One region of the Arthrobacter sp. P1_C12_2 genome, then DNA from elsewhere that is predicted to be linked to it. Evidence: riboswitches for the same ligand, from Rfam matches in the RefSeq annotation. Region 1 holds a riboswitch; each other region holds the start of a gene.
What was found. A riboswitch is a leader RNA that binds a small molecule or an ion and turns the genes downstream of it on or off. The one in region 1 is predicted to bind S-adenosylmethionine.

Region 2: it holds a riboswitch for S-adenosylmethionine, as region 1 does, so the genes downstream of both, AC1DZQ_RS09070 (aminotransferase class V-fold PLP-dependent enzyme) here and AC1DZQ_RS07980 (bifunctional o-acetylhomoserine/o-acetylserine sulfhydrylase) in region 1, are expected to answer to the same signal.
Region 3: it holds a riboswitch for S-adenosylmethionine, as region 1 does, so the genes downstream of both, AC1DZQ_RS02355 (DUF1737 domain-containing protein) here and AC1DZQ_RS07980 (bifunctional o-acetylhomoserine/o-acetylserine sulfhydrylase) in region 1, are expected to answer to the same signal.

The regions. Positions count from the first base shown of each region.
Region 1 covers NZ_JBFUAF010000005.1:205,419-212,556, reverse strand. The annotation lists gene AC1DZQ_RS08015 (hypothetical protein) at 1-190, shown strand, start outside; gene AC1DZQ_RS08010 (hypothetical protein) at 208-351, opposite strand; gene AC1DZQ_RS08005 (NAD(P)/FAD-dependent oxidoreductase) at 350-1,483, shown strand; gene hutI (imidazolonepropionase) at 1,495-2,712, shown strand; gene AC1DZQ_RS07995 (histidine phosphatase family protein) at 2,744-3,424, opposite strand; gene AC1DZQ_RS07990 (CPBP family intramembrane glutamic endopeptidase) at 3,524-4,291, shown strand; gene AC1DZQ_RS07985 (VOC family protein) at 4,416-5,054, opposite strand; SAM riboswitch class IV at 5,225-5,340, shown strand; gene AC1DZQ_RS07980 (bifunctional o-acetylhomoserine/o-acetylserine sulfhydrylase) at 5,403-6,719, shown strand; SAM riboswitch class IV at 6,867-6,982, shown strand; gene metX (homoserine O-acetyltransferase MetX) at 6,994-7,138, shown strand, end outside.
Region 2 covers NZ_JBFUAF010000006.1:205,280-212,417, reverse strand. The annotation lists gene rsgA (ribosome small subunit-dependent GTPase A) at 1-935, shown strand, start outside; gene hisN (histidinol-phosphatase) at 1,012-1,824, shown strand; gene AC1DZQ_RS09075 (glutamyl-tRNA reductase) at 1,927-3,342, shown strand; SAM riboswitch class IV at 3,419-3,532, shown strand; gene AC1DZQ_RS09070 (aminotransferase class V-fold PLP-dependent enzyme) at 3,567-5,021, shown strand; gene AC1DZQ_RS09065 (class I SAM-dependent methyltransferase) at 5,106-5,900, shown strand; gene AC1DZQ_RS09060 (Nramp family divalent metal transporter) at 6,092-7,138, shown strand, end outside.
Region 3 covers NZ_JBFUAF010000001.1:498,164-505,301, forward strand. The annotation lists gene cls (cardiolipin synthase) at 1-693, opposite strand, end outside; gene AC1DZQ_RS02345 (aminodeoxychorismate lyase) at 787-1,755, shown strand; gene AC1DZQ_RS02350 (ATP-grasp domain-containing protein) at 1,766-2,722, opposite strand; SAM riboswitch class IV at 3,085-3,199, shown strand; gene AC1DZQ_RS02355 (DUF1737 domain-containing protein) at 3,227-3,544, shown strand; gene AC1DZQ_RS02360 (rhodanese-like domain-containing protein) at 3,541-3,954, shown strand; gene AC1DZQ_RS02365 (O-succinylhomoserine sulfhydrylase) at 3,955-5,163, shown strand; gene AC1DZQ_RS02370 (glutamate--cysteine ligase 2) at 5,222-6,406, opposite strand; gene AC1DZQ_RS02375 (UDP-N-acetylglucosamine 1-carboxyvinyltransferase) at 6,543-7,138, opposite strand, start outside.

The sequences.
Region 1 (7,138 bases):
CTTCAGCGCCCTGGCGACGGTGTCCACTGAGCCCCGGAAAATCGACCGGAAGGAGCAGAAATACATCACCCATCAAGGCTTCCAGGCCATCCGGCTCACCACCGACAAAGAGGACATCGAAGTGGCCGGCAGGCCCGATTCACTCCGAAGAATCCTCGACCTCATTACCGGCTCCCCGGCGCCGGAATGAGTCGGGGCGTGTGCGGCTTAGACCGATTCGTTCTGACCGGAGTCCGCCAGAGTGATTCCACCCACGGACCAGTGCTCTCCGGAGAAGTTCACCTCGACGCCGGCCGCACGGGCGCAGGTTTCGGCGCGGCGTGACGGGACAATCTGCAAGGATGGGACCATGTCAGCTCATTACGATGTCGTAATTGTCGGCGGCGGTATCGCCGGCCTGTCCCTTGCCTCCACACTGGCCGGGCACTGCAGCGTGGCCCTGATCGAAGCCGAGCAGACCCTGGCCTACCACACCTCAGCCCGCTCGGCCCGGCAACTGATTCCCAGCTACGGCCCGCCTGTGGTCCAGGAACTGACCGTCCGGACGCTGGACCTCATCGCCGCCCAGGACGCCGAACGTCCGGAGCCGGTGCTCACCCCGCGCAGCTTCATGCTGATCGGTGACGAGGCCACCGTCCGGGCGGAGGCCAGCGGCCACATGCACCCGATCACCCACGCCGAGGCCCTGGACCTCTGCCCGGCCCTGGTCCCGGACTCCTTCAGCGCCGCTGGCCTGGACACCGGATCCTTCGCCTGCAACGCCCCCGTGCTGCTCGAGGACCACCGGCGCCGTGCCGAGGCGGGAGGTGTGGACATCATCACCGGCGCCAGGGTCCATTCGGCCCAGCGGCTCGGCACCGGCTGGGAACTGGGCGCCGGACAGGAAGGCTTCCAGTCCGCCGTCGTGGTCAACGCCGCCGGTGCCTGGGCCGACGAGCTCGCCGTCCTCAGCGGCGTCGAGAAGCTCGGCCTGCAGCCGTACCGGCGCACCGCGGCGATCGTCGACGTCGAGAATCCGCTCCCGGAGGCCTGCCCGATGGTGGCGGCGGCCGATGACAGCTTCTACTTCCGGCCCGATAACGGCCAGGTCCTGATCTCGCCCGCCGAGCACGTGCCGAGCGGGCCCGAGGACGCCCGGCCATACTCCGGCGACGTCGAACGGCTCATCGCCCGGCTCAACACGATCACGACGCTCGGGATCCGGGGCGTCCGCACGGCCTGGACGGGGCTGCGGACGGAGGCCGCCGACGGCGTCCCTGTGATGGGGTTCGACGCCGAGGCCACCGGATTCTTCTGGCTCGCCGGTCAGGGCGGGTACGGCTTCCAGACCTCCTCCGGCATCGCGGAGCTGGCCGCCGGTCTGATCCTGGCCGGTCAGGGGTCCGCAGCGCTGGCCCCGTCTGTGCCCCCGGCTCGGGACGCTAGTCCGGCATCCCGGACAGCGGAGGCGCTGGCCGCGACCCGCTGGTCCATCCGGCGCTGAAGAATGGATCCATGAGTACCCTCATCACCAACATCGCCGAACTGATGACCCAGGACGCGGAACACCGCGTCCTCCGCGACGCGGCAGTGGTGATCGAGGGGGAACGGATTTCCTGGCTCGGTCCCGCAGCCGACGCCCCGGCCGCGGACGAAAGAGTGGACGCCGGCGGCCGGGCGCTCCTGCCGGGCTGGGTCGATTCGCACACCCACCTGATCTTCGCGGGGGACCGCACGGCCGAGTTCGAGGCCCGGATGGCGGGGCAGAGTTACAGCGCCGGCGGGATCGCCGTCACCACCGGCGCCACCCGGAGCACGAGCGACTTCGACCTGACCCGGCTGGCGATGGGCCGCGTCGCGGAGGCCGTCTCGCAGGGCACCACCTACCTGGAGACCAAAACAGGCTACGGCCTGGACCTCGAGAACGAGGCCCGCAGCGCCCGCATCGCCTCCACCGTGGCGGACGAGGTGACCTACCTGGGCGCGCACCTCGTGCCCGCCGGGATGGACGCGGAGGAGTACACGGAGCTTGTCTGCGGACCGATGCTCAGCGCAGTCCTGCCCTACGTCCGCTGGGCCGACGTCTTTTGCGAGCAGGGCGCTTTCAACGAGGACCAGTCCCGCCGGGTCCTGCAGGCCTGCAAGGACGCCGGGCTGGGGCTGCGCGTCCACGGCAACCAGCTCGGCGAGGGCCCCGGCGTCCGGCTGGCCGTCGAATTCGGCGCCGCGAGCGTGGACCACGTGAACTACCTCTCGGCCGCGGACGTCGATGCCCTCGCCACCAGCTGGTCCGGCTGGGACGCCGCCGGCGGCAGCGGCACGCGGGGCACGGTCGCCACGTGCCTGCCGGCCTGTGATCTTTCCACTCGGCAGCCGCTGGCCCCGGGCCGGGAACTGCTCGACGCCGGCGTGCAGCTGGCGCTGGCGTCCAACTGCAACCCCGGCACGTCCTACACGAGCTCCATGGCGTTCTGCGTCACCACCGCCGTGCTGCAGATGCGGCTCAGCGTCCATGAGGCGGTGCGCGCCGCGACTTACGGCGGCGCGCTGGCCCTGGGGCGGGAGGCCGGAAACGACGTCGACGGCGAACGCGCGGTGGGTTCGATCGCCGTCGGGCACCGCGCGGACCTGCACCTGCTCAACGCGCCTTCCGCCACGCACCTGGCCTACCGGCCCGGCATCCCCTTGACGCACGCGGTGTGGCGGGCCGGCGCAGCGCAGCCCGTCCGTTAGCCAGGCGGCTCGCTGATCCGGCTGCAGCCGGCTAGAACACCATGGGAGGTGCATCGAGGACTGTCTCGTCCACGCGCCTCTTCTCCCACTGCGTGAAGGGCTTGTCGAGCTCGTACTTCCCGTGCGGGGTGCGCAGCAGGGTGCGGACCTCGGCGTTCTCCGGGTTGTTCAAGGACTCGAAATATTCCACCGACCAGTGGAACCAGCGCATGCAGAACAGCCGCATGGTCAGTCCGTGCGTCACGAACAGCGCGTTCGGGGCATAGCTGGGCTTGGACCAGTGCCGGTGCAGGGTTTCCATGAAGGAGGAAATCCGGTCGTACACATCGGAACCGGACTCGCCCTCGCGGAAGCGGTAGAAGAAGTGCCCGTACGCGTTGCGGAGCTCCTTCTGGTCCTCAATGTCGCCGGCGATCTGAAAGTTGGCCCAGTCCTGTTCGCGCAGGCGCGGTTCCTCGATCACCCGCTCCACGAGCGGGCCGAGGTTCAACGCCTCCAGGGTCTGGTAGGCGCGCAGGTACGGGGAGACGTAGACGCACACCGGGCGCCCGTCCAGCTGGCGCCGGACCTCCTCCCCGGCCGCGGTGGCCTGCTCCAGGCCCAGCGGCGTCAACGGGATCCGGTAGTCCGGAACACGGTTGTAGATCGAGGTGTCGGCATTGGCGGCAGACTGGCCGTGCCGGATCATGATGATTTTCCGGGGCGCACTCATAGTCCCCAAGCATAGGGCTCCCAAAAACCCGGGGGTGCCGGCGCGGCCGGCGCCCCCGGGCACCAGCAAACTATCGGCAACTGCAGGCAAGATAGAAACATGTTGGTTCCCTCCCGCCGTCGGCTGCGGTTCGAAATGTTGATTGTCCTGGGGTTGTCTCTGGGGCAGTCCGCGGTCTACTCCCTGGTGCAGTTGCTGGACAAGATGACCACGGCACCGCTGGCCCAGGGGACATCCACGCTGAACCGTTCGCAGAGCCCGCGCGAATACTTCGACCTCACCTACCAGATGCTGGACATCTTCTTCGCCCTGGTCCCGGTGGCCCTCGTGATCTACTTCCTCACCGAACACTGGCCGGCCGGAGAGCGCGGAACCTCGGCGTTCCATAAGATCGGCTTCGACTTCGCCCGGCCCGGCAAGGACCTCCTGCAGGGGCTGGGGCTCGCCGCACTCATCGGCATTCCATCCCTCGGGCTCTACGCCGCCGGCCGGGCGCTGGGGATCACGACGTCGATCATCCCCAGCGCCCTGGACGCGTACTGGTGGACCGTGCCGGTACTGGTCCTGTCCGCGATCCGGCACGCGGTGGTCGAGGAAGTAATTGTGGTGGCGTACCTGCTGGACAGGCTCGGGAAACTGGGCTGGAGCGTGCCGGCGGCAATCATCGCCAGCGCCCTGCTCCGCGGCAGCTACCACCTGTACCAGGGGTTCGGCCCATTTATCGGCAACGCGATAATGGGCGTCATCTTCGCGCTGTTCTACATCCGGACCAAACGGGTGATGCCGCTAGTGATCGCGCACGCCATCCTGGACACCGTGGCGTTCGTGGGGTTCAGCCTGTTCGGCAAGGCCGTGGGCCTTGGCTGAGTTCCTGGGCTGAGTTCCTGGTCCGGCCCGCCTAGGCCGGCCTTAAATGATCTCGGCCGCCGTCTCCTAGGTGACATCGTTGGCACCTAAGAGATGGCGGCCGAAGCGTGGGGCAGGTGGAGCGTTAGATCGTGACCGCTCCGGAGGCGGTCTCGAAGGTGACAGAAAGGATGCCGGGAGTACCGTGCGGCGCGATCCAGTTCACGGCGACGTCTTCCAGCGGCTTTTCAACCGGTTCGCCCAGCCACTCCGTGACGCGCGCTGCAGAACCGGCAATGGTCAGTGCCGACATCTTGACATCGCTCGCGTAGGCGTTGGACGGGTGCAGTTCCGGGTCACCCTCCCACTTGAGCATGTACGGCACCTGGGGGTCGGCGATGAGCCCCAGAATGCCGATCTGCTTCCAGACCAGTTCGCGGCCGTCGGGAAACTTCCGGTTGCCGTTGACTGCGGCGCGGCCGAGCCGCTCCTCGAACGGAGCAAGATCGTCAACCTCGACGCACCAGCCCATCCAACCGCCGCCGGCTTCCGAGCGCGCCCGGACGGCCTGGCCGAACGGGGCCTTGTCTGAGGCCGGGTGGTTCAGGACCTCCACGACTTCCAGGTACTTGTGTCCCGCGAGCGGGATAATCATGTTGCGTGTCCCGAAACGGGGGTGCACTCCACCCTTCACGGCTTCAACGCCGAGGGCAGACGCAATACGTTCAGTGGTGGCTGCCAAGCCATCGTGTTCACAGGCGTAAGAGACGTGATCCATGCGCATGCCATCATCTTGGCACTTTGTGATGGACCTCTCAGCTTAGGCACCCCTAACCGTCATGGGATGTCCCGGCGCGGCGGGCGCGGCGTCCCGGGAGGCGCCGCCACGGCAACCGTCTTCATCTTCGTCACAAAGCTATCCAGGGCTCCGCCGCCATTCCTACACTGAAGCCAGGTCATGAGTGCCAGCACACAGCCCCGGCTTGCTGGCCGGCAACCCTCGTATCGCGGTGGGGTGCCCCGGGTGAAGACCTGGCCGTCCGGCGCCCGCCGGAGGGCAAGCGCGGCGCCTGTCCCGGTTCGGGCCGAAGAGCCCTGGCCGGTGCTGTGCCCAGTCCCTTGAGGAGCATCAATGTCCAACGCCTGGTCCTTTGAAACCCGCCAGATCCACGCCGGCCAGGAGCCGGACAGCGCCACCGGCGCGCGGTCCCTGCCCATCTACCAGACGACGTCGTTCGTGTTCCCCAGCGCCGAAAGCGCCGCGAACCGCTTCGCGCTCGCCGAGCTCGCCCCCATCTACACCCGGATCGGCAACCCCACCCAGGACGCCGTCGAACAGCGGGTGGCCAGCCTGGAGGGTGGCCTCGCTGCCCTGCTGCTCAGCTCCGGCCAGGCCGCCGAGACCTTCGCGATCCTCAACATCGCCGAGGCCGGGGACCACGTGGTGGCCAGCCCCAGCCTCTACGGCGGAACGTACAACCTGCTCGCCCACACGCTGAAGAAGTTCGGCATCTCCGTGACCTTTGTTGCGGACCCGGACAACCTGGACCAGTGGCGGGAGGCCGTCCAGCCCAACACCAAGCTGTTCTTCGGCGAAGTGGTCTCCAACCCCCGCCAGGACGTGCTGGACATCGAGGGCATCTCCCGCGTGGCGCACGAGGCCGGCGTGCCGCTGATCGTCGACAACACGCTCTCCACCCCCTACCTGATCCGGCCGATCGAATGGGGCGCGGACATCGTGGTCCATTCCGCCACCAAGTACCTCGGCGGGCACGGCGCCGCAATCGCCGGCGTGATCGTGGACTCCGGCAAGTTCGACTTCGGCAAGGACCCGGAGCGGTTCCCCGGCTTCAACACCCCGGACCCCACCTACAACGGCCTGGTCTACGCCCGCGACCTCGGAGCGGACGGCGCTCTGGGCGCGAACCTTTCCTACATCCTCAAGGCCCGCGTCCAGCTCCTGCGCGACCTCGGCTCCGCCGTGTCCCCGTTCAACGCCTTCCTCATCGCCCAGGGCATCGAAACGCTCAGCCTGCGCGTCGAACGCCATGTGGCCAACGCCACCCAGGTGGCGCACTGGCTGGAGGCGAGGGACGACGTCGAATCGGTCGCCTACGCCGGGCTGCCGTCCAGCCCCTGGTACGAGCGCGGCCGCAAGTACGGACCCAAGGGGACCGGCGCCGTCGTGGCGTTCAACATCGCCGGGGGAGCGGAGGCCGGCAAGCGGTTCGTCGATGCCCTCGAACTGCACTCGCACGTCGCGAACATCGGGGACGTCCGGTCCCTGGTGATCCACCCGGCGTCGACCACCCACAGCCAGCTCTCGCCCGAACAGCAGGCGATCGCCGGGGTGAACCCCGGGCTGGTGCGGCTTTCGGTGGGACTGGAGCACATCGACGACATCCTCGCGGACCTCGACGCCGGATTCCGCGCGGCCAAGGGCGCCTAGGTAAGCAGGACGGCCGGTAAGCCGGACGGCCGGCGGCCGGTCTCCCTTGAACGGGGCGGCCGGCCGCAGTGCTCTCAGAAGGCCGAGGTGTCACATGAAAGTCACAATCTTCGTGATTTCCGCACCCTGTTTCGTAGACTCGTACCAGGTCATGAGTGCCAGTGACAGCCCCGGCTTGCTGGCCGGCAACCCTCCTTTTGCGGCGGGGTGCCCCGGGTGAAGACCTGGCCTGCCGGTCAGCTGGCGGCAGGCAAGCGCAAAGTTAGGTCCTCACATGACGATTGCCGTCACCCGCACAGGTGTTCCCGAAACCAAGCCGTCCCGCCATTCGGACGGGACCGTCCAGTACGTCAGGATCGGTGACCTGCAGCTCGAATCAGGGATACCGCTGCCGGATGTGGTCCTGGCCTACGAGACGT
Region 2 (7,138 bases), on a different contig from region 1:
AGATCATCGCGGCGCGGGCCCGGGAGCTGCGCCGCAATCCCGTGGTTGCCGGCGACTTTGTCTCCTTGGTCGGGGACGTCACCGGCGAGCCCGACACCCTCGCGCGGCTGGTCAAGATCCAGGACCGCAAGACGCTCCTGCGCCGCAGCGCCGACGACACGGACCCGATCGAGCGCGCCGTCGTGGCCAACGCCGACCAGCTGGTGGTGGTGGTCGCCGCCGCAAATCCCGAGCCGCGGACCGGTTTCATCGACCGCGCTCTGGTGGCCGCGTACGACGCCGGCATTGAGCCGCTGCTGCTCGTCACCAAGGCCGACGTCAAGGATCCAGCCGAGCTGCTGGCCAACTACCAACACCTCGATTTCCCCGTCATCATCTCCAAGACCGCTGACTCCGCCGCTTCCGGCATCGACGCCCGCTCCGACGACGGGCTCTCCGCCCGGCTCGACAAGGACGCGGTGTCCCAGCTGCGCGACTACCTCGACGGCAAGGTCACCGTGATGCTGGGCCATTCCGGCGTCGGCAAGTCCACTATGGTCAACGCCCTGACCGGGGCCGAGCGGGCCACGGGAGGCGTCAACGCGGTCACCGGCCGCGGCCGCCACACGTCCTCCTCGGCACTGGCCCTCAAGGTCAACGATGCCCCGGCCGGCAGCTGGATCATCGACACCCCCGGCATCCGGTCCTTCGGGCTGGCCCATGTGGACCCGGACCGGATCCTCCGTTCCTTCCCGGACCTGGAACCGGGCACCGATGACTGCGAACGCGGCTGCAAGCATGACGCCACCGCCGTCAACTGCGGCGTCGACAAGTGGGTTGCGGCCGGTCACGCGGGACCCTCGGGACCGGCCAGGCTCGCGTCCCTGCGCCGGCTGCTGGGCACGGACCCGCGGATGGAAGCACAGGAAACCAAGGAACTGGGCACCGTCTCCTAGCCGGACCGGCAACAGGGCCGCGGCGCCGGGCCGCAGCCTCCCGTCCGGCAGCCCGGTTTGACGGTAGTTTGGAACCATGAGCCAACCCGCTTCGAGCTACAACGATGACCTGCGCCTTGCCCATGTCCTGGCAGATTCGGTCGATTCCCAGACCATGAGCCGCTTCAAGGCGCTCGACCTCCGGATCGAGACGAAGCCGGACCTCACACCCGTCACCGATGCCGACAAGTCCGCGGAAGAGGCCATCCGCGGCCAGCTCTCCCGGTCACGTCCGCGCGACGCGGTCCTGGGCGAAGAATTCGGCAGCTCGGGCCACGGTTCCCGCCGCTGGGTCATCGACCCGATCGACGGCACCAAGAACTTTGTCCGCGGCGTCCCGGTCTGGGCCACCCTGATCGCCCTCGTCGATGAGGGCGAGCCGGTGGTCGGCGTCGTCAGCGCGCCGGCACTGGGCAAGCGCTGGTGGGCCGCCAAGGGTGCGGGCGCCTACACCGGCCGCTCGCTCGCCGCCGCCACGCGGCTGAAGGTTTCCAACGTCTCCAATCTTGAGGACGCCTCGCTGTCCTACTCCAGCCTTGGCGGCTGGAAGGAACGCGGGAACCTGGACGAATTCCTGGGCCTGACCGAGGAAGTATGGCGGACCCGCGCCTACGGTGACTTCTGGTCGTACTGCCTCGTGGCCGAGGGTGCCGTGGACATCGCCTGCGAACCCGAGCTGAACCTCTATGACATGGCCGCCCTGGTGCCGATCGTGACCGAGGCCGGCGGCCGTTTCACCTCGCTCGAGGGCGAGGACGGGCCCTTCGGCGGCAACGCCCTGGCCACCAATTCGATCCTCCACTCGGAAGTCCTCAAGCGGCTCAACCCCGGACTCGACGACCTCCTCTAGGCCCCACCCTCAAGAATTCCCAAGGGCCTCTGTACGACGCTGTCCCCAACCTTCGCTGCCGGTCAGGGCGTGGAGTGGGCAGCGAGTGGCAGGAGGGCGGCCATGTCTGGATCGGTTCAACCCGCGGATCCCGAATCCCGCGACCCCGACGTCGGCCCCGTTCTGCTGGTGCTCGTGGCGAAGTACCGGGATCTGGACATTGAGTCCGCCACCCTGCTCCAGGCTGTTTCCTCGGAGCTGGGCCAGCATCTGCTCGCCAGCAGTTCCGCCGTGTCCGGGTCCGTGGTCGTGTCCACATGCAGCCGGCTCGAAATCTACTGCGAGGTGGCGTCCAGGGAACATATTGAAGCCGTCTGCTCCGAGGCCCTCGGTTCTGTCCGCCTCTGCACGCGCCTGCCCGTGGCCCGGCTCGCCTCCCTGTTCGAGCACGCGTCTGGAGCCTCGGCCGCAGAGCATCTCTTCGCCGTTGCAGCCGGCCTGGACTCCGTTGTGGTGGGTGAGCGTCAAGTCGCCGGCCAGGTCCGCCGCGCCCTCGCTGCAGCACAAGCTGCAGGCACCGCGAGCGGGCTTTTAGTCCGGCTGTTTCAGGAGGCGTCCCGCACGGGCAGGGACGTGGGGGCGCGGACTGCGCTCGGCGGCTCCAGCAGGTCCATAGCCTGTGTGGCCCTCGAACTGGCAGCCGCTGGATCAGAGCACCCGTCCCTGGCAGATGCTTCCGTGGTCCTCTTCGGCACCGGTTCCTATGCCGCCTGCGTCGCGGAGATCCTCAGGAGCAGACGATGCCCAACCATTTCCGTCTTCTCCCAATCCGGCCGCGCAGACGCGTTTGTGGCGAGCAGGGGTGGCACGGCGCTGACCGCACGCGAGCTGCCTGCCGCCATAGCCCGGGCAGACATCATCATTGGCTGCAGCGGCACTGAGACGCGCATAAGTGCCGCCGAACTGGCCGGTTGGAGGGATGACTCGGGCCGTGCCCTCACCGTCATCGATCTCGCCCCCAGCCGTGATTTCGACCCCCGGGTGGCGGATCTGCCAGGCGTCGAACTGATCACCCTGGATTCAGTGCGTTTCGCGGCTCCGCCGGCGGATGCCGAGGCGCTCCGCCTCGCCGGTGCCCTGGTCCGGCAGGCGGCGCGCAGCTTCGAAAAACAAGAGGAGCTGCGCGTAGTCGACGCCGCCATCGTGGCCCTGCGCCGGCACGTCCACCAGGTCCTCGAGGCTGAAATGGAGCGTGTCATGAAGCAACACGGGTGCGGCGCCCAGGCGCAGGATGTGAACCTCGCGATGCGTCGAATTGTCCGCCGACTGCTTCACACCCCAACCGTCCGCGCCCGGGAACTGGCCGCGGACGGCCGCCAGCACGACTACGCGGCCGCACTGGAAGTCCTGTTCGGCCTCAGCGTTCAGCTCACCGGCGACAGGAACCCCCGGATCGGCAATCTGGCAGGACAGAAGCGGCCGCCCTGGGAAGAGACGGCGTCCTTGGAAGCAGTCCCGGTCGCTCCGGCTGCTTCGTAGCCCTGTCCGTAACAATCCGCTTCACAATCGGCGGCCGCCTTTTCCGCGGCCGCGCGAATGTCCTACGCTCGATGCAGGTCACGAGTGCCAGCGCTAAACCCCGGTTTGCTGGCCGGCAACCCTCCAGTCGCGGTGGGGTGCCCCGGGTGACGACCTGGCCGGTCCGGAACGGACCCGGCAAGCGCGGATTCCCACGGTGTGGGGTCCTGTTCGAGTGAGGTCCCATGACAACTGCCATTTTCCCCGTCGCCCCCAAATTCCACGCCGCCGCCGATCCGCGGCAGGCTGCTGGCCGCCTCGCCCTCGCGGCCCGCCCGCTGGCCGCCGTCACCGGGGCCGAAATCCAGGCCCCGCTGATCACCGGCGGCCACGCCCGCTACGCCAACCTCGACTACGGCGCCTCTGCCCCGGCCCTGTCCGTGGTCTCGGCCTACCTGAACGAAATCCTGCCGTACTACGCAAGCGTGCACCGCGGCGCCGGCTACGCATCGCAGATCAGCACCTCCGTCTACGAGAACGCCCGGGACATCGTGCGGGACTTCGTGGGCGGCCGGCCGGACGATTCCGTGATCTTCACCCGCAACACCACCGATTCCCTGAACCTGCTGGCCGGCTGCCTGCCGCTGCGCGACGGGCGGCCCGCGGGCGAGGTCCTCTACCTCGACATCGAGCACCACGCCAACCTCCTGCCCTGGCAGAACGTCCCGCACCGCAGCGTCGTGGCCGCCCCCACCCTCGCGGCCACCGTGGACCGGCTGCGGGACGAGCTCGCGCGCGGCGGCGTGAGCCTGCTGGCCGTCACCGGCGCCTCCAATGTCACCGGGGAGATCCTGCCGATCCGGACCCTGGCCGCACTGGCGCACGAGTACGGCGCCAGGATCATTGTCGACGCCGCGCAGCTGGCCCCGCACCGGCGGATCGCCATCGCCGCGGACGACGTCGACTACCTCGCCTTCTCGGGGCACAAGCTGTACGCCCCGTTCGGCGCCGGCGTGCTGGTGGGGCGGACGGACTGGCTCGACGCCGGCACCCCGCACCTGGCCGGCGGCGGCGCGGTCAGCGACGCCCGGCTCGACTCCGTCAGCTGGACCACCGGACCCGCCCGGCACGAGGGCGGCTCCCCGAACGTCCTCGGCGCGGCAGCCCTCGCCCGTGCCACCCAGGTCATCGCAGCCCTGGACCCGGAGCAGTGGCAGGCTCACGAGGACGCCATCCGGTCCTTCCTGGTCGAAGGCCTCCAGGGCATCGAGGGAGTAACCGTGCACCGGATTTTTGCCGATTCGTCCCCCGCTTCTTCCTCCGGAGGCGATCAGCCGGGCACCGGCACGATCGGCGTCGTGAACTTTTCCGTGGAAGGCTACGACGCCGGGCTGGTGGCCGCCTACCTGTCGGCCGAACACGGCATTGGCCTGCGCGACGGCCGCTTCTGCGCCCACCCGCTGCTCAAGCGGCTCGGCCTGCCCGCCGGCTCCCTGCGGGCCAGCTTCGGCCTCGGCTCACGGCTGGAGGATGCCGAGCGGCTGTTGGCCGGCCTGCAGCAGCTGCGGCAGAACGGACTCGGCTGGGACTACGTGGTGGACGCCGGCCGCTGGGTTCCGGCCAACGATACCCGCAGCTACCCCCACTGGGCGCCGAACACCCCCGGCACCGCCGGCGCTGCGCCCTGCACCCTCGACTAGGGCAGGATCGGGACCCGGCGCGGGTGCGGTAAATTCGAAAGGTATCTGAAAAAACAAGCAGGACCTTCCCGAAGGAGATCGCACGTGGCAAGCGCCGGCCCCAGGCTCCACAGCGGAACCAAGCTGCACAGTGGACCCAAGCTGCACAGTGAGCGGCGCCAGGAACTCGGGCAAAGCTTCCAGGACGGCGGGGAGCACTATGAACGCGTCCGCCCCGGCTATCCGCAGGAGTCGGCCCACTGGCTGGTCCCGGCAGGGGCCAGGGACGCCGCCGACATTGGCGCCGGCACCGGCAAGTTCACTGCGCTTCTGGCAGAGCGCGGACTGGGCACGGTCGCCGTTGACCCCTCTGCCGACATGCTCGAGCAGTTGCGCCGGACCCTGCCGGCCGTCACCGCCATCGAGGGCAGCGCCGAGAACACCGGTCTCGAGCCGGAGTCCTTCGACCTGGTCACGGTCGCCCAAGCGTGGCACTGGTGCGACCCCCACCTGGCCAGCACCGAGATTGCCCGGATCCTGCGGCCACACGGCGTGCTGGGCCTGATCTGGAACCAGCTGGACACCAGTGTGCCCTGGGTGCACCGGCTCTCCCGGATCATGCACGCCGGGGACGTCCACAAACCACACTTCCGCCCGCCCGTGGGCCCCGAGTTCACCGGACTGGAGAGCCACCTGACGCGGTGGGAGGATTCCGTCACCACGGAGGACATCCAGGAGCTGACCAAGTCCCGCAGCTACTACCTCGCGGCATCGGATACCACCCGGGCCAAAGTCTCGGCCAACCTCGACTGGTACCTGCACGAGCACCTGGGGCACGCCCCAGGCGACGTGCTCCGGCTGCCCTACCTGACCCAGACGTGGCGGGCCTTCCGGGCCTGACGCCGGGACTGAGCAGGGCCCGGGCTTGTTACGGCGAGACACCTCCCGGATTGCACGCGCAGCCTGTCGGGGCTTATTGTTTCGGTATGCCTAATAATTACTTGTAGGCACATGAAACTTTCACGCAGGCTGCTTTTCCGCCCGCGCCGATCATCGCGTCAACGCGGACGCGCCAATCACAGGAGCTGGCAGTGCTGGAGTTAACGGGACACGGGCAACCGGCGCAGGACGCCCCCACCTACAAACATCCGGGTGCCCGCAGGGCGCTGATCGGCCTGTTGGGGCCGGCGTTCGTGGCGTCGATCGCCTATGTGGACCCCGGAAACGTGGCCGCCAACCTGACCGCCGGCGCGCAGTACGGCTACCTGCTGGTGTGGGTCCTCGTGGCCGCCAACATCATGGCAGTCCTTGTGCAGTACCAGTCTGCCAAGCTCGGGATCGTCACGGGCAAGAGCCTCCCGGAGATCCTCGGTGAGCGGCTCAAGCCGTTCTGGCGCCGCGCCTTCTGGCTGCAGGCCGAAGTCGTGGCCGCCGCCACCGACCTCGCCGAGGTGGTGGGCGGGGCAATCGCCCTATACCTGCTGTTCGGACTCCCCCTCCCCCTTGGCGCCTTGATTGTCGGCGCGGTGTCGATGCTCCTGCTCGCGCTGCAGGCCCGGCACAAACAGCGGCCGTTCGAATTCATCATCATGTTCCTGCTCGGCATCATCAGCATCGGTTTCCTGGCCGGGCTGTTCATCAGCCCGCCGGATCCGGGGGCCGCCCTGGCCGGGCTCGTGCCCCGCTTCCAGGGCCCGGACACGGTGCTGCTGGCCGCCAGCATGCTCGGCGCCACCGTCATGCCGCACGCCATCTACGTCCACTCGGCCCTGTCCCGGGACCGGCACCGGCCAGACGAACACCTGCATGTTCCGCCGTCGGCCATCGCTCGCCTGGTCCGGGCTACCCGGATCGACGTCGTGGCCGCGCTGGCCATCGCCGGACTGGTCAACATCGGCATGCTCCTCCTTGCCGCCTCCACCCTCGGCGGCGAAGCGGGAACCGACACGATCGAGGGCGCGCACGCCGCCATCACCGCCAATCTCGGACCCATCGTCGGCGTGATCTTCGCGGTCGGGCTGCTCGCGTCCGGCCTGGCATCGACCTCGGTGGGCTGCTACGCAGGCGGAACCATCATGCAGGGTCTGCTCAAGATCCGGATTCCTGTCATGGCCCGCCGCGTGGTGACCCTGATTCCG
Region 3 (7,138 bases), on a different contig from region 1:
CTTGCGGTGGTTGCGGAGATCCGGCCTACGCCACTGCCCGTGCAACGGGTTCAGCGGCAGCATGGGCCGCCACAGGATCTTGCTTGCGTTGAGCCTGGCCTTGAGCTCCTTGTAGCCCTTGATGCGAATGGAGCCAAGGTGGTCGAAAAGGACGCGGACCTCGACGCCACGCTCCGCCGCCTCCTCCATTGCGGTGAACAGATCGTCCGTGACGTGGTCCGTGCTCATGATGTAGAACTCGGCGTTGACGAAGGATTTGGCGCCGCGGACAGCCTCGGCCATCGCCTTGATGGAGTCGGGGTATCCGGGCAGCAACTCCACGCTGTTGCCGTCCACCATCGGCAGCGAGCCCAGCGTTTTGTTCAGTTCAGCGGCGGACGCCACCCATTCGGGTCCGTCGTAACGGCTTTCCATTTCTTCCAGGTCCGACGTCCCGGCCCGGATCCGGGTGTTGACGGCATCCTGCTGGGCACGGCGCCGGCGGGAGAGCCGGAAGTTGCCGAACAGCAAGAACAAGAGCAGGCCCAGGGTCGGCACAATGAAGATGCACAGCAGCCAGGCCATCGCGGTGGTGGGCCGCCGGTTTCCGGGGATGATGCCCAGTGCCAGCACGCGGATGGCGAAGTCGAGCAGGGTCAGGATCAGAATCGCCCAGGACGGTAACGTCTCCGCCAGCGGAAGTGGCCAAAGCACAGGCGAACCCCTCAAAGTACAGGCCCGCGGAACAGTTCCGGAACGGGCAGTGTGCAAATCCTATCCCGGGACCCCCGAGACTAAGCTGTAACCATGACCCCTCCTGCCTCTGTTCCTGCGCCCGCGACCGTGCTGGTCTTCCTCGACCCGGCGTTCGACGGCGGCCGCGTTGCCGACGCGTCGCAGCCGCAACTGATGGCCACCGACCTTGGCGCCACCCGCGGTGACGGCGTCTTCGAATCGCTGCTCGCCGTCGGCGGCCGGCCCCGCAAGATCCAGGCGCACCTGACCCGGCTGGCCGGCTCGGCCCGGCTGCTGGAGCTGGACATCCCGGCCGAGGACGCGTGGCGGCGGGCGGTGGAAACCGCGATCCGCGAGTTCCGGGTGGAGGAACCCGCCGCGGCCGCAACGGGCGGCCCGGACCAGGACGAGGTTGTGGTGAAGCTCATTGTCACCCGCGGGCCCGAGGGCGCGGCGGCCCCGACGTGCTGGGTCCAGGCTTCCGCCCCAGCGGCCGCGGGCCGCCGGCAGCGCGAGACCGGGATTGACGTCATCCTGCTGGACCGCGGCTACGACAGTGAAGTCGGCGAGCGCGCCCCCTGGCTCCTGCTCGGCGCCAAGACCCTTTCCTACGCCGTAAACATGGCGGCGCTGCGCTACGCCCACCGGCAGGGCGCCGACGACGTCATCTTCACGTCCGCGGACGGCCGGGTCCTGGAGGGACCGACGTCGACCGTTCTGCTGGCCCACCTGGAAACCTCGGACGACGGCGCCGGCGGCATCCGCACAATCCGGCGGCTCATCACGCCCCAGCTGGACAGCGGCATCCTGCCCGGCACTTCTCAGGGCGCCCTGTTCACCGCCGCCAAGGCTGCCGGCTGGGAGCTGGGCTACGGCCCGCTTGAGCCGAAGGACCTGCTGGACGCCGACGCGGTCTGGCTGATCTCCAGCATCCGGCTCCTGGCCCCCGTGAACCACATCGACGGCCAGGAAATCGGCACCCCGGAACTGCGACGCCAGCTCACGGCCGAACTCAACACCCTCTTCGCCACTATCGAATAGCAACGCGGGCTCACCCCAGGGCGTCCGCGGGAACTGCGGGGCACCGGCGGAAGGAGGCCGGGTTGAACGCTGGGAGCATGAAGGTTGCCAGCACGGCGTCGAGCATTTCCGGGGCCCACGTGCTGTTCTCCCCGAGGGTCGCGCAGACACCCAGCACCACTGGCGTCCCGTCCGCGCGGCGGCGGATCTGGACCTGGACCGGCCCGGTCAGCCCGAGCGTACGGACGGCGGCCAGGCCCAGCTTGCGCACGTCTCCGGCCTGGTTCGCCGGCACCCTGCGGCTGACCTCGTCGCTGCCGGCGCGTCCATACGGAGTCCTGGTCTTTTCGAGGACCACCGCCACCGGGGCCATCGCGTTGCGCGCCGGGGTGCCGAACACCAGGCACACGTAGTCGGCGCCCGGGATAAACTCCTGGACCACTTGCCCCGCCGGCATGTTCTTCCAGCTGACGGCAGCGGTGCCGGCCAGCAGGTGAATACCATGGGAGCCTTTGAAGGCCCGCGGCTTGACCACCACGGGGCCGCTGAGGCCGGCGAGGGATGCCGGTGCGGCGGCGAGGTCGCCCGGAACCGCGAACCGGGGCACCGGAATGCCGGCTGCCTCCAACGCCCAAGTGGTGAACAGGTGGTCGTTGGCGAGGGCCACCGCGGCGGGGTCGCCCACGATGATTCGCACGTCCTGGGCGAATCCGGCGCGGGCCGCTGCCAGGACCGGGAGTTCCACGGTGAGGGTCGGAATGATGACATTGATGGCCTCGCGGTCCACCAGCCGGCGCAGATCTAGGACCATATCCGGGTCCGTCGCCGGCAGGAGCCTGACCGCGGCGGCGGCGGAAGCCTCCCCGGCCTGGCGGGCTTCGGCGCGGGCGTCGGAGCCGAGGTACGGGAGGCCGCGGGCCTCGAGCTGGGCCGCGACGGTCCGTCCGGCGGCGCTGGCCATCCCGGTAACGAGTATGCGCGGGCCCACAATTGCTCCATTCCGCCGTCACCGGCCGGGCCGCGGTTGCGGCTCCGACGGTTCCAGCCAACGATGCTCAGACAAAACTTGTTGACGGACAGACGAGTCGGTTTCACGGGCCGCCCGATTCACGGACTGCGCGAATCACCCTGCAGCTCCGGCCGACACGTCCGACCTATCCCCCAGTAGACGGCGAAACGTCCCGGCAGGCACGAGTGGACAGTACCCGAAACTGGAGCGCGCCACTACTCGTCCGGGGCACGCCGCACGCCGGCGACACCAGGCTGCGCCAGTCAGAGGGGGCGGTCCGGTTACGGAACATGACGACGGCGGCGGTGCGGGCCGGCGTCGTAGGTGTTACGTTTTTGGGGAGTAATGAGAACCGGTGCCAAGCCCTGACTGGCCGGTCGGCAACCCTCCCTTTCGCGGCGGGGTGCCTCAGGTGAATACTCGGCATATCGACCATTCGAGCTGCAAGCGTGAAAGAGGAGATCCGTCGTGCCCGACACGTCAATACCCACAACAGCCGCCAGTACAGCCCCCGGCACAGCCCCCAGCGCGCCGACTGCCGGCGAGGAAAGGCTGGCCTACCGCCTGTTCACCGGCGCGGATGACCGCGCCTTTTGTGAGCGGGTGTCGGCCGCCCTGGCCGAGGGCTATGTGCTGCACGGAAGCCCCGCCGCAAGCTTCAACGGCAGCACCGTGATCGTGGCGCAGGCGCTGGTCCTGCCGGCCGCGATTGCCAGTGCGGACGCCGCCGTGGCCAATGCCGTTGATGAGCTCGACGCCGACGAGTTTGGCGCCGATGAGGCATTCGCGGGCCACGCATGAGCTACGCCGGAGACCTCAGCCCGAATGAGGCGTGGGCCAAGCTGGAGGCGGGAGCCGTCCTGGTGGATGTCCGGACCGAGGGCGAATGGGCCCACATCGGCATCCCGGACACCGCGGGCGAAGGGCGCAAGGATCCGCTCTTCATCCAGTGGAACCTCGCCGGCGGCACGTCGAACCCGCACTTCGTGGAACAGCTAAGACAGCAGGCGCCGGAGGACACGGCCGTCGAGCTGGTGTTCCTTTGCCGCTCCGGTGCCCGGTCGATCGCCGCCGCGACGGCCGCGACGGGCGCCGGCTACACCTCGTACAACGTTCTTGAGGGCTTCGAAGGCGAGACCGACCGCTTTGGCGAACGCACCGTCAACGGCTGGAAGAACCGCGGCCTGCCCACCAACCTCGGAAAGATTTAAGTGACTTTCAATCCCGACGCCGCCGGCTGGGCGGCCGACACCCAGGCTGTCCGTGGCGGCCTGGACCGCACCGGCTTCCAGGAAACCACCGAGCCGATCTTCCTCAACTCCGGTTTCGTCTACGAGTCCGCGGCCGCCGCCGAGCGCGCCTTCACCGGGGAAGATGAGCGATTCGTCTACTCCCGCTACGGGAACCCGTCCGTCGCCACCTTCCAGGAACGGCTCCGGCTGCTCGAGGGAACCGAGGCGTGTTTTGCGACGGCGTCCGGCATGTCCGCCGTCTTCACCGCCCTGGGCGCGCTGTTGGCGGCCGGCGACCGGGTGGTCGCGGCCCGCTCGCTGTTCGGCTCGTGCTTCGTGATCCTCAACGAGATCCTGCCGCGCTGGGGTGTCGAGGCGGTCTTTGTTGACGGCCCGGACCTGGAGCAGTGGCAGTCCGCACTGTCCGAGCCGACCACGGCGGTGTTCTTCGAGTCGCCGTCGAACCCGATGCAGGAAATCGTGGACATCGCGGCCGTGAGCAAACTGGCACATGCGGCCGGCGCCACGGTGGTGGTCGACAACGTCTTCGCCACGCCGCTGCTGCAGCGCTGCGGCGACCTCGGCGCGGACGTGATCGTCTACTCCGGCACCAAGCACATCGACGGCCAGGGCCGGGTCCTGGGCGGGGCCATCCTGGGCACCAAGGAATTCATCGACGGGCCCGTCAAGCAGCTCATGCGGCACACGGGTCCGGCGCTGTCGGCGTTCAACGCCTGGGTGCTCACCAAGGGCCTGGAGACCATGGCCCTGCGCGTCAACCATTCCTCGGCCTCCGCACTGCGGCTGGCCGAATGGCTCGAAGGACAGCCTGCGGTCAGCTGGGTGAAGTACCCGCTGCTGCCGTCCCACCCGCAGTACCGGCTCGCCGCGAAGCAGATGAAGGCCGGCGGGACCGTGCTCACCCTGGAACTGCAGCCCGCCCCGGGCCGCACGGCGAAGGAGGCCGCGTTCGCGCTCCTGGACGCGCTGCGGATCATCGACATCTCCAACAACCTCGGCGATGCCAAGACGCTCATCACGCACCCGGCCACCACCACGCACCGCGCGATGGGCCCGGAAGGCCGCGCGGCGATCGGGCTCAGCGACGGCGTGATCCGGCTTTCGGTGGGCCTGGAGGACGTCGAGGACCTGATCCGCGACCTCGGCCAGGCGCTCAAACAGGTCTAGGGCCGCCGGCTCCGGCTCCCGTTCCTGCTTCGGCGCCCGTTCCTGCCCCGGCCCCGAGTCAGGCCGGGCGCAACCGCCCCAGCGGCGAACGGTTGTCGGCAGGTCCCTCGGCGATGGCCCCCTGGGTGGTCAGTTCGATGGCCCGTTCGACGACGGCGGGCAGCCCGCCGGCCCGGAACGGGCCGCGCTGCAGCTGCGAACCGGTGCCCTCCGCCAGGATCCGCTCGACGCCCTCGCGCGCCAGCTCCAGTTCGCCCTGCTCCTCAAGCACCGGGGCCACGAAGTCCACGAGCGCCCTGACCACGTCCGCGGCCGGTGCAGGGGTGAAGGTTCCGAAGTCCAGGAGCTCCCCGCGCAGTCCGCAGTTGCTGGCCTGCCAGGCGGCCATCCGCAGCAGCAGGGTGGGCACCGGGGCGGGATCGACGCCGTCGTTCCACTCCCGCGCCGCCGATTCCACGAGGGCGCGCACCAGCACGGCAATCAGGGCAGCATCCTCGGCCCGCAGGCAGACATCCGCGACCCGGATCTCCACGGTGGGATGCTGGCGGCACAGCCGCGCGTCGAAATACACCATCCCCTCATCCATCAGGACGCCGCTTTCCACCAGCCGGGTGATCACGCGGCGGTAGACGGGCAGGCTGCCAAAGATCATCGTGGGACCCGATCCCGGCCAGCGGTTCCACGCCTGCGTGCGGTAGCTTTCAAATCCGGTCTCGGCCCCGTTCCAGTACGGGGAATTCGCGCTGAGTGCTATCAGCACAGCGAGCTTGTCGCGGATCCGGTCCATCACGGCGACGCCCTCCTCCGGGGACTCCACAAACGTGTGGACGTGGAGGCCGCAGGTCAGCTGGTTCCGGACGGTGAGCCCGAAGCGTTGCTGCATGGTCATGTAGCGCGGATTCGGGGTCAGGTGCGTGGCGGAGCCCTGGGGCGAGGTGGCCAATGCTGCGACGCGCCCGCCGTGCGCCCGGGCGGCCTGGTCCGCCAGGGCCCGGCCACGCCTGAGCTGCCGGAGCAGTTCCGTGTACTCCAGGCACGGATGCGTCTGGGTCTCGATCTGTTCGAGCTTGAGCTCGTAGCTGAAGTCGGCGCCTTCGTGGACCGGATTCTGTGCTGCGAGAACCCTGGCGGCTTCCTGCTGCGGCGGGACCAGGCTCGGCAGCATGAGGTCGGCGAGGGCAAGCAGCATCCCCGATTCGGGGTCCACTATCAGCAGTTCTTCCTCCACGCCGAAGGTGCGCATGAATCTATTGTGCGTCAGGATCCGCCGAAATGCCCCACACCAACGCGTGGTCAGGCCGCGCCCATGCCGCCCCTTCGGACGGACGCGATCTGACCGGCGCGATCTGACCGGCGCGTTGCTGGGGCTCAGTCTGGGATTAGTCCTGGAAGTACTCGATCTTGGCGCCGATGGTGTTGAGCCGCTCGGCCAGGTCCTCATAGCCGCGCTCAATGACATAGATGTTCCGCAGCTCCGAGACGCCGCGGGCCGCCAGCATGGCCAGCAGCAGGCAGGCGGCGGGACGGAGGGCCGGCGGGCAGCCGACCTCGGCCGCACGCCACTTGCTGGGCCCGTTGACGTAGATGCGGTGCGGATCGAGCAGTTGCACCTGGGCGCCGAGCTTGTTGAGCTCGGTCAGGTAGATGGCCCGGTTCTCGTAGACCCAGTCGTGGATCATGGTCTGGCCGTGGGCGTTGGCGGCGATCACCGCAAAAAAGGGCAGGTTGTCGATGTTCAGGCCGGGGAACGGCATGGGGTGGATCTTGTCCTCCGGCGCCTGCAGCACCGAAGGCTTGGTGGTGACGTCCACCAGGCGGGTGCGGCCGTTGCGGGCAAAGTACTCTCCGGAGACCTCGAGCCGCTGGCCCATCTGCTCGAGCGTGGCGAGTTCGATTTCCATGAACTCGATCGGGACGCGGCGGATGGTGACTTCCGAGTTGGTCACGATGCCGGCGGTGATGAGGCTCATCGCCT